2 regions of the Streptococcus handemini genome follow, and region 2 is predicted to be linked to the other one. Evidence: predicted binding sites of a transcription regulator. Region 2 holds the regulator's gene; the other holds the start of a gene.
The links. Region 2 encodes HrcA, which represses chaperone genes, less so after heat shock. Its sites were predicted from a motif close to TTAGCACTCNNNNNNNNNGAGTGCTAA; they were not measured.
Positions count from the first base shown of each region.

Region 1: the regulator HrcA is predicted to act here: its motif matches at 2,742-2,768, upstream of groES (co-chaperone GroES).

Region 1 is NZ_JBFRYH010000064.1:2,688-11,122, reverse strand. Features, by position in the region: partial or broken gene ABPH35_RS09065 (ISAs1 family transposase) at 1-48, opposite strand, end outside; gene ABPH35_RS09060 (DUF1033 family protein) at 204-545, opposite strand; gene groL (chaperonin GroEL) at 799-2,421, opposite strand; gene groES (co-chaperone GroES) at 2,436-2,720, opposite strand; gene ABPH35_RS09045 (single-stranded DNA-binding protein) at 2,887-3,282, opposite strand; gene ytpR (YtpR family tRNA-binding protein) at 3,352-3,978, opposite strand; gene ABPH35_RS09035 (thioredoxin family protein) at 3,982-4,302, opposite strand; gene ABPH35_RS09030 (DUF4651 domain-containing protein) at 4,299-4,583, opposite strand; gene pepA (glutamyl aminopeptidase) at 4,635-5,708, shown strand; gene ABPH35_RS09020 (folate family ECF transporter S component) at 5,762-6,325, opposite strand; THF riboswitch at 6,363-6,452, opposite strand; gene ABPH35_RS09015 (acetate kinase) at 6,635-7,825, opposite strand; gene ABPH35_RS09010 (class I SAM-dependent methyltransferase) at 7,875-8,435, opposite strand, start outside.
Region 2 is NZ_JBFRYH010000010.1:17,742-26,732, forward strand. Features, by position in the region: gene ABPH35_RS02685 (hypothetical protein) at 67-333, shown strand; gene ABPH35_RS02690 (ACT domain-containing protein) at 358-624, shown strand; gene ABPH35_RS02695 (PFL family protein) at 636-1,973, shown strand; gene ABPH35_RS02700 (histidine phosphatase family protein) at 2,047-2,742, shown strand; gene ABPH35_RS02705 (TipAS antibiotic-recognition domain-containing protein) at 2,771-3,505, opposite strand; gene ABPH35_RS02710 (helix-turn-helix transcriptional regulator) at 3,657-3,989, shown strand; gene ABPH35_RS02715 (DUF2812 domain-containing protein) at 3,970-4,518, shown strand; gene ABPH35_RS02720 (DUF2812 domain-containing protein) at 4,520-5,047, shown strand; gene ABPH35_RS02725 (hypothetical protein) at 5,049-5,252, shown strand; gene hrcA (heat-inducible transcriptional repressor HrcA) at 5,439-6,473, shown strand; gene grpE (nucleotide exchange factor GrpE) at 6,535-7,074, shown strand; gene dnaK (molecular chaperone DnaK) at 7,503-8,991, shown strand, end outside.

The DNA.
Region 1 (8,435 bases), on a different contig from region 2:
TTCTCTATCATCACGGACACCTATCAAGAAATCCAGTCTCTCATTCATAACAAAATCCTCCACTATCTCTAGTATAGCAAAGGATTCGAACTTAGTTTATGAAACTGTTATCTGAAAACGAAACTTTCTTCATGCGTTTGTCGTGGCCACACATACTCCAGCATATAAAAAGCATCTTTACTTCTCTGTACAGATGCTTTCTCTTATTTTACTCGACAAATACGATGTTTACCCGCCTCTTTTCGTCGCAAGCCTGCAGGCATATTTTCAGTTACTTCCAACAATATCAATGAGTGATAATTTTGTAAATATTCATCACACTCATCACACCAATACTGGTCCTTAGGATCCCAAAAAGCCGTCATTAAACCATTTTGGCTTTCTTTCATTGGAAAATGTTCAGAAAGACAAACCCACTGACGTTGATAATCTTGCAGCGCTTCCTCGTAATTAGCATGTCTACTATTACTGATAATATGTTCTTCCCAGCCATCCAAGAACCACCACGGTTCAAAATCACCATACATCCTAATCACTTGATACATCTCTTCACTCCCTTATGCTGACTATTATAGCGAATTTTCATACAGGAGAAAAAGAATTAGCTTGTGAAATTTATTCTAAAAGACAGACGATAAAAGATGGATATTTATTCATTCTATCCGCAATCCATCAGCTAACTGATAGCACTTCTTCCTTCTTCAAGATCCTCCTTGGGGTTGCAAACAAAATAAAAGAGTGAGGGCAATCGATTTCTACGAAATCACAATTGACTCTCACTCCCTTTTAAAATCAGTTCTACATCATACCGCCCATCATGCTAGGATCCATTGCTGGAGCTGGAGCAACTGGTTCTGGTTTGTTTGCGACAACTGCTTCTGTTGTCAAGATAAGGCTTGCAACGCTGGCTGCATTTTGCAAGGCAGAACGCGTTACTTTAACTGGATCAATAATTCCTGCTTCAATCATGTTGACCCACTCACCTGTTGCTGCATTGAAGCCTGTTCCAGCTTCTGAATGCTTCAAGCGGTCAATCACGATAGAGCCTTCAAAGCCTGCATTGAGAGCAATTTGACGAACTGGCTCTTCCAGAGCACGAAGGACAATATTGCGTCCTGTTGCTTCATCACCTTCAACCTCAAGGCTCGCTACAGCATCTATAACATTGACAAAGGCTGTTCCACCACCGGCAACAATTCCTTCTTCGACGGCTGCACGAGTAGCATTGAGAGCGTCTTCAATACGGAGTTTCATTTCTTTCAACTCAGTCTCTGTCGCTGCACCGACTTTAATGACTGCCACACCGCCTGATAATTTCGCTAAGCGCTCTTGCAATTTCTCACGATCAAATTCAGACGTTGTCGTTTCGATTTGCGCTTTAATCACACCGATACGATTGCTAATCGCTGTCGCATCTCCTGCACCTTCCACAATAACGGTTGTGTCTTTATCCACTGTTACTTTAGAAGCCTGACCAAGTGCTTCAATCGTTGCGTCTTTCAATTCAAGGCCAAGATCATCAGTGATAACTGTACCACCTGTCAAGATTGCGATATCTTCCAGCATAGCCTTACGACGGTCACCAAATCCTGGTGCTTTTACAGCCACAACATTGAAGGTTCCGCGAATCTTGTTCAAGACAAGCGTCGGAAGGGCTTCGCCATCCACATCGTCTGCGATAATCAAGAGCGGGCGGCTCGTTTTAAGAATACTTTCCAACAATGGCAAGATTTCTTGAATATTTGAAATCTTTTTATCTGTGATCAAGATATAAGGATTGTCAAGGTCTGCCACCATTTTTTCATTATCTGTCACCATGTATTGAGATAGGTAACCACGGTCAAATTGCATGCCTTCTACGACATCCAATTCCGTCTCCATCCCTTTAGACTCTTCAATGGTGATAACGCCGTCTTTGCCGACTTTCTCCATTGCTTCGCTGATGTATTCACCCACTTTTTCGCTACGAGAAGATACGGCTGCAACTTGAGCGATTGCCTCTTTATTGGCAACAGGGACTGAATTCGCTTTAAGAGCCTCCACAGCTGCACTGACCGCCACTTCAATCCCACGACGAATGCCGATTGGGTTAGCTCCCGCAGTTACGTTTTTAATCCCCTCACGGACAATTGCCTGCGTCAATACAGTTGCAGTTGTCGTTCCGTCACCAGCGATATCATTGGTTTTAGACGCTACTTCGGATACCAATTTAGCACCCATATTTTCAAAATGGTCTTCCAATTCGATTTCCTTAGCAATGGTCACCCCATCATTGGTGATAAGAGGTGAACCAAATGCTTTTTCAAGCACTACATTGCGACCTTTTGGTCCCAAGGTTACTTTGACCGTATCTGCTAAAATATCAACTCCACGCACCATGCTCGTGCGGGCGTCTGATGAAAATTTAATCTCTTTTGCCATTTTTTTACCCTTTCTTACTCTACAATTGCTAAAATCTCTGCTTCACGAACGAGCAAGACTTTCTCTTCGCCGTCTTTGACTTCAATTCCTGCGTGGTCTTCAAGGACAACCTTGTCCCCAGCTTTCACACTTGATGGGACCAATTCCCCCGTTAAGGTACGGATTCCTTGACCGACTGCAAGAACTTCAGCGACTTTTGTCGCCTCGCGGCTGTTACCCGCAATGACAAAGCCTCCAACTGTTTGTTCTTCTTTTTCTTCGACTCTCACGACCACGTGGTCGTTTAATGGTTTTAGCATATCTTACCTCCAAGAATTGATTTAGCACTCTTCTTATTTGAGTGCTAATTCCTATGGTTTTATTATATCATTTGGTCAAAAATAGTCAAGAGAATTTCATTCAGTTTTTCGAAAATAGGACTACAGACCGAAAAAGGCCTGAGAGATAAACCTCAAACCTTCTACTCTAAAACGGCAATTCTTCTTCCTCTAGCACCAAGTCCGCTAAATCTTCACCCGTGTTGTTTTCACGCATGGCACGTTGAGCACGACTTTCCAACAGTTGGAACGACTGACCGATAACTTCTGTTACATATTGGCTTTGACCATTCCTTTCATATCTTCGTGTGCGCAACTCGCCATCTATAGAAATCAAGCTACCTTTTCCTGCATAAGAAACAAGCGTTTCGGCCAATTTCCCCCAAAAGACAGCTGTAATAAAATCAGCTTCACGTTCACCGTTCTCTGTCTTAAATCGACGATTGACAGCAATTGTAATACGGGTCACGTTTTTACCACTTGCTGTCTGGTTTAATTCCGGTTGAGCCGTTAATCGACCAATCATAATCACTTTATTATACATCTTTTTCCCTCCTACTTATCTATTCGAAAAAGATGCAAAAAAGCTGACCTGAGCCAACTTTTTTAATTATTATCCTTGCCAATGCTTTGCAGGATCAAATGGTGTTCCTACTACCTCACTTGAATCTAGCTCAATCACACCACGTTTCTGTGGAGCATTTGGAAGTTGCAATTCACGTGGACTACACATCATCCCAAAACTTTTTTCACCACGTAATTCTCCTGGGAAAATCAGGCTACCACTTGGCATCATTGCACCAGGCAAGGCAACAATCGTTTTCAAACCAAGGGTGGCATTTGGCGCTCCTGCGACAATTTGGACTGTTTTTTCTTCCCCTACTTTGACTTGACAGATATTCAAGTGGTCACTATCAGGGTGAGCAATCAACTCAACAATTTCACCAACGACAAATTTGGGTTCCTTATCATTGACTAACGATTCTGGAAAGCCTTCTTTTTGTAATGCTTGATTAAGAATGGCTACATCTTCATCTGTTAAAAAAACTTGACCACGTCCTGAAATTGTCAACAAGCTAGAAACTTGAAAAATATTCCACGCTACGGTTTCTTGAGTATCTATTAGAAAGACACGCGCAACATTTCCTTTACGTTCAACAGCCACTTGGTCATTCTTACTATCTGCAACAATAACCATTAAGACATCACCAACGTGTTCTTTATTATATGTAAAAATCATTTCTTATCCTCTCACATTTGCTAAAAAATCATTAATTTCCTGCTTGGTTTTCCGATCTCGATTGACAAAACGGGCTATTTCCTTCCCATTTTCCAGAACAACTAAACTGGGAATCCCAAAGACATTCCACTGCTGGGCTACTTCTATATACTCATCTCTGTCCACCAAGACAAACTGAAAATCTGGATTTGCAGCCTCAATCTCTGGTAAAAATGGCTTAATAAAGCGACAATCACCACACCACTCGGCAGAAAAGAACAAGACGTGCTTACCTTTTTGCTTGACTAATCCAGCCAACTCCTCAAGACTCTTTGGAACAATCATCTCAATTCCTCCTCATACCAAATCACACCTGCTTCATTTTCAAACAGATAAACCGTTTCATCTTCCATGACAACACCACCCACTAATCGGTGCTTATCTGATTCTACCTCATTGATAAATACGGTTGCAATTTCTCCATATTCAGCAAAAAATGCCCGCACTTGCTGGAGAGCTTTCGCTTTTTTTCGTTCTTCATACATGGTCATCGAAAATCGCGCGCTAGCTGCGAGAATACCCGCTCCAACCACACCTGCTAGCAAGGCTGCTTTTTTCTTCTTCATATCCAACATTTTACCACAATTCGTGATAAAATAATAGACAGGAGGATCATTATGTCACATTCTATTTTATTCGAAAAAATCAAAGAAGTTACCGAATTACAAGGTATCGCCGGATTCGAACACGAGGTCCGCAATCACATACGCAAAAAAATCACCCCACACGTTGATCGTATTGAAACAGACGGATTGGGGGGAATTTTCGGAATCAGGGAGGCAACTGAAGAAAACGCTCCTCGTATTCTTGTAGCCGCCCACATGGATGAAGTTGGTTTTATGATTAGTCACATCCAAGCAGACGGAACATTCCGAGCAGTAGAAATCGGCGGTTGGAACCCACTTGTCGTATCTAGCCAAGCCTTTACGCTACACCTGCAAGACGGCAGAAAAATTCCTGTTATTTCAGGATCCATCCCTCCCCACCTTTCTCGCGGTACGAATGGCAGCGCTGGACTTCCTGCCATAAAAGATATTATCTTCGATGCAGGTTTTAGCTCAAAGGAAGAAGCAGAAACATTTGGCGTGCGACCTGGCGACATTCTCGTTCCAAAAAATGAAACCATTTTAACCGCAAATGAACAAAACATCATTTCAAAATCTTGGGACAATCGTTTTGGGGTGCTGATGGTGACAGAATTACTTGAAAGCCTATCAGGTGTCACTCTCCCAAATCACTTAATTGCTGGTGCCAATGTTCAAGAAGAAGTTGGCTTACGTGGTGCATACGGATCGACAAACAAATTTAACCCCGACATCTTCCTCGCTGTGGATTGTTCTCCTGCAGGTGATATTTTTGGAGAACAGGGCAAAATCGGTGACGGCACCCTCTTGCGATTCTATGATCCAGGTCACATTATGCTCAAAAATATGAAGGACTTCCTTCTCACAACCGCAGAAGAAGCTGGTATCAAATTCCAATATTATTGCGCAAAAGGTGGCACTGATGCAGGAGCGGCCCATAAGCAACTACACGGTATTCCGTCCACTACAATTGGTGTCTGCGCTCGGTATATCCATTCACATCAAACTCTTTATAATATGGATGATTTCTTACAGGCACAGGCCTTTCTACAAGCTATCGTGAAAAAACTAGACCGTTCAACAGTAGATTTGATCAAACAGTACTAAAGAGAAACTTAGGTATTAAAAAAGCAACAATGGGATGAATTGTTGCTTTTTTATTATTTTGCTATTCCCATCAGTTTGCGTACTTCTGGGATTCTTTGAAGCTGCGGCAATAAAACCATCGTCACAACCACTCTAAATGGAATTTCTAAAACTTTAAAAATGCGCCCTTGCGCAAAAAACTGTACTGAGATAGGAACATTTTGATAAATCTGATTCAAAATTGGCGTCAAGAAGAAGGTTCCAATTCCCATAATCACAGTTGTAGCAAGTAACACATAAAACCAATCTTTTGTTCTATGAATATCTAATTTCTTGCCATAGTAAAAATAGCCATATAAAAAACCTTGTACTGCTTCTAACAGGGTAAACCAAATAATGAATGGATATCCTGAGTTTAAAGCTGTCAATACATCATTCACCACAAATACAATAACTGCGACCCATGGACCCGCTAACATGCCAATAAGTGTATTTGCAATAAACGACAAACTTACTTTCAACATATTCGGAATAATCCAAAATGAAAAGTAATGCCCCAAGATATAACGCACAGCGATGAGCATCGCTAACACAACTAATAACTGAACTCCTAATTTAGGAGATTTTTTCGAAAACATACTATGCTCCTTTGGTCATTTGGAGCTGTCGGCTATCGACAGCGGATGCAATGGTTTACCGCGCTTTCGCTTCGTTATATGGCAACATCCCATCCATACACACTTAACGCAAACCACCTACTCTGCGCAAATTAACTTTGCCTTTTCATTCTACCATATCCATGCTATTTTGACTAGAATATGTTCTGCTAAAACCATCATTTTTGTAAGCACCATTATACCCGCTTTTAAAAACGAACGGTTCGTTTTAAATTAGGTACAAAAACGGATAACCAACTAATGGCTATCCGTCTTATTTATTTGCAATTCTTATTTTTTCAAGCGTTCTACATCACGCGCAATCACGAGTTCTTCATCGGTAGGAATGACTAAGACTTTCACCTTTGAGTCAGCCGTTGAAATATCACCTTCTGCTCCAAAGACATTCTTTTCAGGATCCAATTCCATGCCAAACCAAGACATACCTTTTACAACCTCCTCACGAACAGTTGCAGAATTTTCGCCAATTCCTGCTGTAAAGACAAGAGCATCTGCTCCATTTAGTACAGCAAAATATTGTCCGATGAATTTTTGTAAGCGATTCACAAACATATCAAAGGCAAGGGTACACTTTGCATCGCCGGCTGCACGACCAGCTTCTATCTCACGCATATCGCTTGATACTTCCGCAATTCCTAAAAGACCAGATTGCTTATTCAAGGCGTTGACAACAGCTGCAGCATCTGTCAATTCTGCGACATTTTCAATCAAGTAAGGGATAATCGCAGGATCAATATCTCCAGAACGTGTTCCCATCATTGGTCCGGCTAGTGGAGTGAAGCCCATCGATGTATCAACGGATTTTCCACCATCAACCGCTGTAATTGAAATCCCATTTCCAATATGAGCCGTAATCAGTTTTAAGTCTTCGATTGGTTTATTTAATACTTTTGCCGCCTCGCGTGAAACATAATAGTGAGATGTTCCATGCGCACCGTATTTACGAACTTGATGATCTTCATAGTATTTCGTCGCAATTGGATAACGATAGGCAATATCAGGCATTGTTGTATGGAAAGCTGTGTCAAAAACAGCTACACTTGTAATATCTGGCAAGATATTCTTAAACGCACGGATACCGGCAGCATTCGCTGGATTATGAAGCGGTGCTAGTGCTGACAACTCTTCAATTCTAGCAAGTGCTTCATCATCGATCAAAACTGAATCTTTGAAGAATTCACCGCCAGCTACCACACGGTGACCAACACCTGTGATTTCTGAAAAATCTTCGATAATGTGATGTGCCAACAAATCATCTAATAGGATTTTTACAGCCTGCACATGGTCAGCAATATCTAGCGTTTGACTAGCAGCTTGACCATTGAATTTAACAGTTGAAATAGAATCTTTCAACCCGATTCGTTCAATCAAACCTTTCGCCAATACTGTTTCTTCTGGCATTTGGTATAATTGCCATTTCAGACTAGAACTACCCGCGTTAATCGCAATTGTTTTTGACATAAGAATTCCCCTTTTAAGCGTTTTCCTAACTAGTATATCAAATTTTCACTTAAATTGCATTATCTTGTTTCCATTTTTTAAAATTCTCTGTAAAAGCCTGCAATGCTTCTGCACTTTGAAGATTCGTTAGCGGATAAACAAAGGTTTCTAGCGGCTGGGCTGTCTGCTTTTGTAAAACGAAAATAGTCTTTGCCATAGACTGAGTCCCAAATACAGTTGCTGGGAGGGTAATTACTGCCGCAACACTTGCATGCTCTTTCATCCAACCTTTCAGTAACGAACTTTGTGGACTTGTCAGCAAATCATTTGGCGCCAACAAGATAGCATATCCTCCCTGTTTCAGGTATTTCAACGATTGTTCCATCAATAAATGATGCGCATAGGTATGCTCTTCAGAACTAGCTACTTGATAACGCTGAGCAGTTCGATCATCCGGATAATAACCAATCGGCAAGTCGCTAATGATGACCTGACTCTCCTTCAAAATCTGCGGACGAACAGCATCACCCTGAGCAAAATGGGCGCCACTTTCCATCACCTCGGCAATGCTGGCAGATAAATCAATCAGCAAATCATCCACTTCAATACCAAAATAGTCAATCTCTTTTTG
Region 2 (8,991 bases):
CTTTTAGAGCTTACTTTGCTTTTATGGTACAATGGTGTCTAGAAAATAGAAGAAGCGAGGTAGAAGATGATAGCAACCCTATTTTTTGTGACAGAATGTCCAGATACAGCTCCGTTTGTGGCTGGCTTAAAAGAATTGTCCTTCGACTATGAAGATGTTGAAATTACGGCTAATCTGGCCAATTTTAAGCGTTTTATCCGTTTGCGAGACCAGCATCCAGCCTTTCAACAAGCGAAAGAAAATGGCTATGTAGGAATGCCAGCCTTGCAAATCGGAGAAGAGGTCTTTTTAGATCTTTCTGAGGTCAAAGACTTTTTGGACAATGTGAAATGATGTAGAAAAAGAAAGAGGAATGGTATGAAAGCAATTATTACAGTTGTTGGGAAAGATAGGACAGGTATTGTAGCAGGAGTTTCTGCTAAGATTGCAGAATTAGGGCTTAATATTGATGACATTTCCCAGACCGTTTTAGATGAATTATTCACGATGATGGCAGTGGTGTCAAGCGATGAGAAAAAGGATTTTACAGCCTTGCGTCAGGAATTTGATGCCTTTGGTGAGAGCTTGAATGTCAAAATCAATATCCAAAGTGCGGCAATTTTTGAAGCCATGTATAACATCTAAGAGGTAGCGGAATGGATATTAGACAAGTGACCGAAACCATTGCTATGATTGAGGAGCAGAATTTCGATATTAGGACCATTACCATGGGGATTTCGCTTCTTGATTGTATTGATTCGGACATCGACCGTGTGGCTGATAAGATTTACGAGAAAGTGACGACCAAGGCGCGTGATTTGGTCGTAGTTGGCGATGAGATTGCGGCTGAGTTGGGGCTTCCCATTGTCAACAAGCGGGTCAGTGTGACTCCGATTGCCTTGATTGGTGCAGCAACAGATGCAACTGACTATGTTCCTCTAGCCAAAGCGCTGGACCGAGCAGCCAAGGAAATTGGAGTTGATTTTATCGGTGGATTTTCTGCCTTGGTGCAAAAAGGGTATCAAAAAGGAGATGAAATTCTCATCAACTCTATCCCTCGCGCGCTTGCAGAGACCGATAAGGTCTGCTCTTCGGTCAACATCGGCTCTACCAAGGCAGGTATTAACATGACAGCCGTGCGAGATATGGGACGGATTATCAAGGAGACAGCCAGCCTTTCTGAAATGGGCGCCGCAAAACTCGTTGTCTTTGCTAATGCAGTCGAGGACAATCCTTTTATGGCTGGGGCTTTTCACGGTGTTGGCGAAGCAGACGTGGTCATCAATGTTGGTGTATCAGGACCTGGAGTTGTCAAGCGTGCTTTAGAAAAAGTTCGTGGAGAGAGCTTTGATGTTGTAGCTGAAACCGTTAAAAAGACAGCTTTTAAGATTACCCGTATCGGTCAATTAGTGGGGCAAATGGCGAGCGATCGTCTCGGTGTGAAATTCGGGATTGTCGATTTGAGTCTAGCTCCAACACCCGCTGTTGGTGATTCGGTAGCACGCGTTTTAGAAGAAATGGGACTTGAAACAGTTGGAACGCATGGAACGACAGCAGCCCTTGCCCTCCTCAATGACCAAGTGAAAAAAGGCGGTGTGATGGCTTGTAACCAAGTTGGTGGTCTGTCTGGTGCCTTTATTCCTGTCTCTGAGGACGAGGGCATGATTGCGGCTGTTCAGTCTGGCTCGCTGAATTTGGAAAAATTAGAAGCCATGACAGCTATTTGCTCGGTCGGACTTGACATGATTGCTATTCCAGAAGAAACGCCTGCTGAAACCATTGCAGCCATGATTGCAGACGAAGCAGCAATCGGTGTTATCAATCAGAAAACCACTGCTGTGCGGATTATCCCAAAAGGTAAAGAAGGGGATATGATTGAATTTGGCGGTCTCTTAGGAACAGCTCCTGTCATGAAAGTTAACCAAGCCTCATCTGCTGATTTTATCGCTCGTGGTGGACAAATTCCAGCGCCAATCCATAGTTTTAAGAATTAACAAAGTAGGAAACGATTGTCTTAGGCAGTCGTTTTTTGATATAATAGAATGAGGAAAACGAGGAGGAACAACAATGGCAGAAACTAGATTATATATTGCTCGCCATGGCAAAACCATGTTTAATACCATTGGTCGGGTGCAAGGTTGGTGTGATACTCCCTTGACAACGACAGGTGAGATTGGTATTCGCGAATTAGGTCTTGGTTTGAAAGAAGCTGGTTTGGAATTTAAGGTTGCTGTATCCAGTGATTTAGGTCGAACAGTTCAGACGATTACCATTGCTCAAAGAGAATTGGGGATTCTTGGTAAGATTCCTTATTATCAAGATAAACGGATTCGTGAATGGTGCTTTGGTAGCTTTGAAGGGATGTATGATGCAGAATTGTTTAGTGGCGTATTGCCACGAATTAGCGGCATTGTCGATGCTAATACGATGACCTTTGAAGAAATTGCCAATGGTGTGCATGAAGCGGATTCTGCTAATTGGTCTGAGCCGTGGGCTGTCTTAAAAGAGCGTATTTTGACAGGCTTTGAAAGTATTGCAAAAGATGTGGAAAAACAAGGTGGAGGGAATGCCTTGATTGTTAGTCACGGTATGACGATTGCAACTTTAGTAAATCTCTTAGAACCAGAACGTCCAACCAATTTAGCACTAGACAATGGTTCGATGACTATTTTGAGATATGAAAATGGGCAATTTAGCATAGAAGCAGTAGGAGATATGTCGTATCGTCACCGTGGGGCAGAAATCATAATGCAAGGACAATAAAAAGAGGCATTTGCCTCTTTTTCTGTGCTTAACTTTCTTTTTGCACATAAACTTGAATGGTATCGCAGACATATTGAGCAACACCTTGCCCAAATTTGTCAATGTTACCTTGAAATTCTGGATTATCCACATAGCCTTTGCCGATAAAACCAAAGACTTCAAGTGAACAGTCAAAGCTATAGGTACGGATATGTTGCAAAAGTTGAACTGCTAGCTCCTGATTTTCTTTTGCCTCAACTGTAAGTCCAGAGACTAGGTTATCTGCAAATTGTTGGAAGATGGTATTAAAACCTTCCGTTACTTCTATTTCATGCCCTTTCTGCTTGTCCAAACTGTTTTCAATCATTTCTTTACCATATTTTTGAATGGCTTCATCTTGATAAGCGAGCCCATCTTCGTAGCGAAAGCCGATAAATTTTTCTTCTGTGGTCATTTGAATTATTCCTTTCTTGGTTTGAATCGTTTTTGTCAGGGTGTCAATAAGGCTGGCTAATCGCTTTTGCTCAGCGGTCAATAAGAGGAGTTGATCCTCTAGTTGAGCAAGATAATCTGTGTCGTTTCCCAAGAGTTCCCTGATGTTCTTGAGTGGAAAGCCCAGATATTTATAGAAGAGAATCTGTTGTAATTGTTCAAGATTTTCTTCTGTATAGTAGCGATAGCCATTTTCTGCCTTCCATGGGCAAAGAAGGCCAATATGATCATAGTGGTGTAGCGTTCGGATGGAAACGCCTGAAAGTTGCGCAACTTCTTTAACGAGATACATATCTTCCTCCTGACGATTTTATTATAAACCATTACGATGCGTGAGGGTCAATACTTTTTAAACATTTTTTCAAAAAACTTGATACCTACATCGAGGTGTGATATACTTTGTATATCGAAATGCGATATATCGAACTGAAAGGGGTGATAAAATGGAAGAAAAAATCAGACGGGTCTATCTTCCAATGACGGAAACAGCATTTTATATCTTGTTTGCCTTGCAGGAAGAGCGGCATGGGTATGACATTACCCAAAAGACCAAGGAATTGACAGATGGTCAGGTCGGGATTAGTCCAGGGACCATGTACGGAACCCTTTCTAAAATGGAAAAGGACGGTCTGATTGCCTTTGTCCGCGAGGAGGAAAAGCGCAAGCTCTATCTGATAACGGAGTTAGGACGAGAGGTTTTGGGCATTGAATTAGCTCGGATTGAGCGCCTTTATCGAAATAGCCGAGGTGAGCGATATGAAACAACAGAAATTTAACAAATTTAATCCTAGCCAAACAGAAAAGCATTTAAGCCAGATGCACTTATCAGGTCAGGCTTTAAAGCAGGTATCGTCTTGGAGTGGGAAGATGGAATTTGTAGCCTGCCCTTCTGAAGCAATGTTCTATCGGATTGATGTGTATCAGCCTAGTAAGAAAGAAGTCGGATTTTTTCCAGAATACGATGCGCATTATCTGAGTTTCTTTCAAGATGCAGGCTGGGAAATGGTCTGTGGTGTATCACCTTATGTTGTCTGGCGCAAGCCTGCCTCAGCAGTAGAGCTTCCAGATGAATCGCTCCTTTACAATGACCGCGACAGTATCTACCAGTACCAGAAGAAAATTGTGAGATACCGTATTTTGACCACATTCATCATTCCTTGGCTGTCCCTTAGCAATAGTTCGGCTTGGCGCATTGCGGAGTGGAAATGGCAGCAGTTTGCCTGGAATGGGACTATTTTACTGATTTGGATCGGTTTTGTAGCTTGGCAGCTTTGGAAGTTGCATCGCTTGAAAGAGGAGTTGTAAGATGAAAAAAGAATGGAAGTTGTTCTTCATTACAGATTTTGAAAAGGAAGAAGAGTACTTAACCGACATGCACCGTAAGGGTTGGAAGCTAAAAGAAGTACGCTTTCCCTGTCTATTCATTTTTGAGAAATGCCAACCGGAAGAAGTGGCCTATTGCCTTGATTTCAAGCCGAGATTGGGAGAGGATCAGGATGCCTATTACCAAATGTATGAGGACTACGGCTGGAAGGAGCTCGGAACTTGCAATAATTTTGTCTATTTTCGCAAACCTGTGACACCAGATGAAGAAGCAACTATTTATAGCGACCGCCAAAGCAAACTTGACATGATTGGACAAATCTTCAAGTGGCGATTTTTGGCTGTCGTACTAATCGGACTAGCTGTCTTTTGGCGGGTTCTTTATCCGCGAGATGTGAATGATTGGTCCTTGTGGATGTGGAGAGTTTTGTCTCTTGCCTACCTTTTTGTCTTTTTCTATTGCGGGATTGGTTTTTACAAATTGAGAAAGCGTTACGCTGAAAGGAGTTAAGATGAACAGTAAACAGTGTCCGAAAGTAGCAATTGCAGCCATACCTATGTTAGTTATCAATTTTTTGCTAAATCTGCATCGGTTGCGATTTGAGCAGTTGACACTTGCCAAGGTAATCACCGATGTGATAGTGCTTATTCACCCCGTCTTGATAGGGGTTATCTTGTACCGCTTCTTGAAAGGGAAGAACACAGAACAGGACTAGACAGGTAGTTGGTTATCTATTACACGTCTAGGTCTTCAGACTGATTTTTAGCACTCTTGGCAAAAGAGTGCTAATTTTTTGGTTTTTTCCCTTGACTTTAAGAATAATCAGTGTATAATAGAATCATGAGTTAGCACTCGAAAGATTAGAGTGCTAAAGGTGGAATTCTTGATTGGAGGTGAAGGTTTGGTAACAGAACGCCAACATGAAATTCTAAATTTGATTGTTGAAATCTTTACGAAAACGCACGAGCCAGTCGGCTCAAAAGCCCTTCAAGATAGTATTGCCTCAAGTAGTGCAACCATTCGAAATGAAATGGCGGTGCTCGAGAAAAAAGGGCTACTTGAAAAAGCTCATACTTCGAGCGGCCGAATGCCTAGTGTAGAAGGTTTCAAATACTTCGTGGAGCATTCTTTGACTTTTGATAGTCTTGCTGAAGAAGATATGTATCAGGTTGTCAGAAGTTTTGATCAAGAATTTTTCCGACTGGATGATATCTTGCAAACGGCGGCGACAATCTTGTCGGATTTGACGGGCTGTACGGTAGCGGTGCTTGATGTTGAACCTAGTCAGCAGAAACTCACAGCTTTTGACATCGTTATTCTTAGTCAACATGCAGCTTTGGCTGTGATGACCTTGGATGAATCAAAAACTCTGACCAGACAATTTGCCATTCCTAAGAATTTTCTCCGTGAAGATTTAAGGGAAGTCAGAAATCTGGTACTGGAACGACTGCTGGGAAAAACAGTACTGGATATCCACTACAAACTTAGGACCGAAATCCCGCAGATTATCCAACGGCATTTTGTCACGACAGATAATGTACTTCAGCTATTTGAACACATCTTCTCAGACCTCTTTACAGAGGATGTCGTGACTGCTGGAAAGATTCGCTTGCTTGATTTTGCAGATATTAGAGCCTATCAGTTCTTTGATTTTCCGCAAAAAGTAGCCCTTGAAATGCGAAGCAACCTAGCAGAAGATGAAATGCAGAGCGTCAAGGTGGCAGACAGTAGAGAACAATCACTCTCTAGTCTAACCGTAGTGACGACCAAGTTTCTGATTCCCTACCGTGGATTTGGGCTCTTGTCTGTTATCGGACCAATCAACGTGGATTACAACCGCATGATGAGTCTCATTAACCTCGTCAACCGCGTCCTCATGATGAAACTCACCGATTTCTATCGCTACTTAAGTAGCAACCATTATGAGGTGCATTAAGATGTGAGAGTGTTAAAAAGTAAGGACACTATATACAGGCGTTAGAGAATAGTTGAAATAAATAAAAAGGAGGTTTCGTGTGACCGAAGAAATCAAAAAAGAAGAACAGCTTGAGGAAGTGGAAGGAACAGAAGAAGTTGTTCAAGAAGAAACTCAAGAAAAGTCAGAATTAGAACTTGCAAATGAACGTGCTGAGGACTTTGAAAATAAGTACCTACGAGCTGTAGCAGAAATGCAAAATATCCAACGTCGTAGCAATGAAGAACGTCAAACCTTGCAACGCTATCGCAGTCAAGATTTGGCTAAAGCAATCTTGCCGTCGCTTGATAACCTAGAGCGTGCGCTAGCTGTAGAAGGGCTAACAGATGATGTAAAAAAAGGTCTTGAAATGGTTCAAGAAAGCCTGATTCAAGCACTAAAGGATGAAGGAATTGAAGAAGTAGCCGCAGACGGAGAATTCGATCCAAATGTCCACATGGCTATCCAAACCATGCCGGCAGACGACGAACACCCGGCTGACACCATTGCACAAGTCTTCCAAAAAGGCTATAAACTGCATGAAAGGGTGTTGCGCCCTGCTATGGTAGTGGTGTATGCTTAAGATGTGAGAGCGTAAAAAAGTTGGAACAAAAATAGGAGATTGGCGCAGTGAGCGATGCTCGCAAGACAAGCTATCTTTTTTGCCAAACTTTTAGCTCGAACTCAATTCTGCGTCCTCTTTCATTTTATACTTTGTTAGCTCTCCTTGCCGTACGCTCAGTACTGTCATCGTCGAGCTACCTCGTCTAAAAGAAAAGATAAACGCTTCAGAATGATTAGAAAACGCCTTGTCTAGATTAAAAATAGAATCATTTTGGACCGAAATGTCAATAAACTAATTAAAAAGTAATAAAAAAGAAAAACTTATTTTAAAAATTCGAAAGGAATTGAACGTTATTTTCAGTCGCTAGAGGAAGAAACCTACGTTTTCTCTATTCCCCGATTGAAACAGTCCACAGGACTGTTCCAACGTTCTTGGTATCTTATATTATGTCTAAAATTATTGGTATTGACTTAGGAACTACAAACTCTGCAGTCGCTGTTCTTGAAGGAACAGAAAGTAAAATCATTGCAAACCCAGAAGGAAATCGTACAACTCCATCCGTTGTATCATTCAAAAATGGTGAAATCATCGTTGGTGATGCAGCAAAGCGCCAAGCTGTAACAAATCCAGATACGATTATCTCCATCAAATCAAAAATGGGAACTGCTGAAAAAGTTGCCGCAAATGGCAAAGAATACACACCACAAGAAATCTCTGCGATGATTCTTCAATACTTGAAAGGGTATGCGGAAGAATACCTTGGTGAAAAAGTAACCAAAGCAGTTATCACAGTTCCAGCTTACTTCAACGATGCCCAACGTCAAGCGACAAAAGATGCTGGTAAAATTGCAGGTCTTGAAGTAGAACGTATCGTCAACGAACCAACAGCAGCAGCCCTTGCTTACGGTCTTGACAAGACAGACAAAGAAGAAAAAATCTTGGTGTTTGACCTTGGTGGAGGAACATTTGACGTTTCAATCCTTGAACTAGGTGACGGTGTCTTTGACGTTCTTGCGACTGCTGGGGACAACAAACTTGGTGGTGATGACTTTGACCAAAAAATTATCGACCACATGGTTGCTGAATTCAAGAAAGAAAATGGCATTGACTTGTCCGCAGATAAAATGGCGGTTCAACGCTTGAAAGATGCGGCTGAAAAGGCGAAAAAAGATCTTTCAGGTGTGACTTCTACTCAAATCAGCTTGCCATTCATCACTGCAGGGGAAGCAGGACCTCTTCACTTGGAAATGACTCTTACTCGTGCGAAATTCGATGACTTGACGCGTGACCTTGTAGAGCGCACAAAAGAACCAGTTCGCCGTGCTTTGTCTGATGCAGGACTTTCTATTTCAGAAATTGACGAGGTTATCCTTGTTGGTGGTTCAACTCGTATTCCAGCGGTTGTAGAAGCGGTGAAAGCTGAAACTGGTAAAGAGCCAAACAAATCTGTAAACCCAGATGAAGTAGTCGCTATGGGGGCTGCAATCCAAGGTGGGGTTATCTCTGGTGATGTCAAAGACGTTGTTCTTCTTGACGTAACACCATTATCACTTGGTATTGAAACAATGGGTGGTGTCTTTACAAAACTCATTGACCGTAATACAACTATCCCAACTTCTAAATCACAAGTCTTCTCAACTGCAGCAGACAATCAACCAGCGGTAGATATTCACGTTCTTCAAGGTGAGCGTCCAATGGCGGCAGATAACAAAACACTTGGTCGTTTCCAATTGACAGATATTCCAGCTGCACCTCGTGGTATTCCTCAAATCGAAGTAACCTTTGATATTGACAAAAATGGTATCGTATCTGTTAAAGCCAAAGACCTTGGTACTCAAAAAGAGCAAACTATCGTTATCCAATCAAACTCAGGATTGACAGACGAAGAAATCGACCGCATGATGAAAGATGCAGAAGCAAACGCAGAAGCAGATA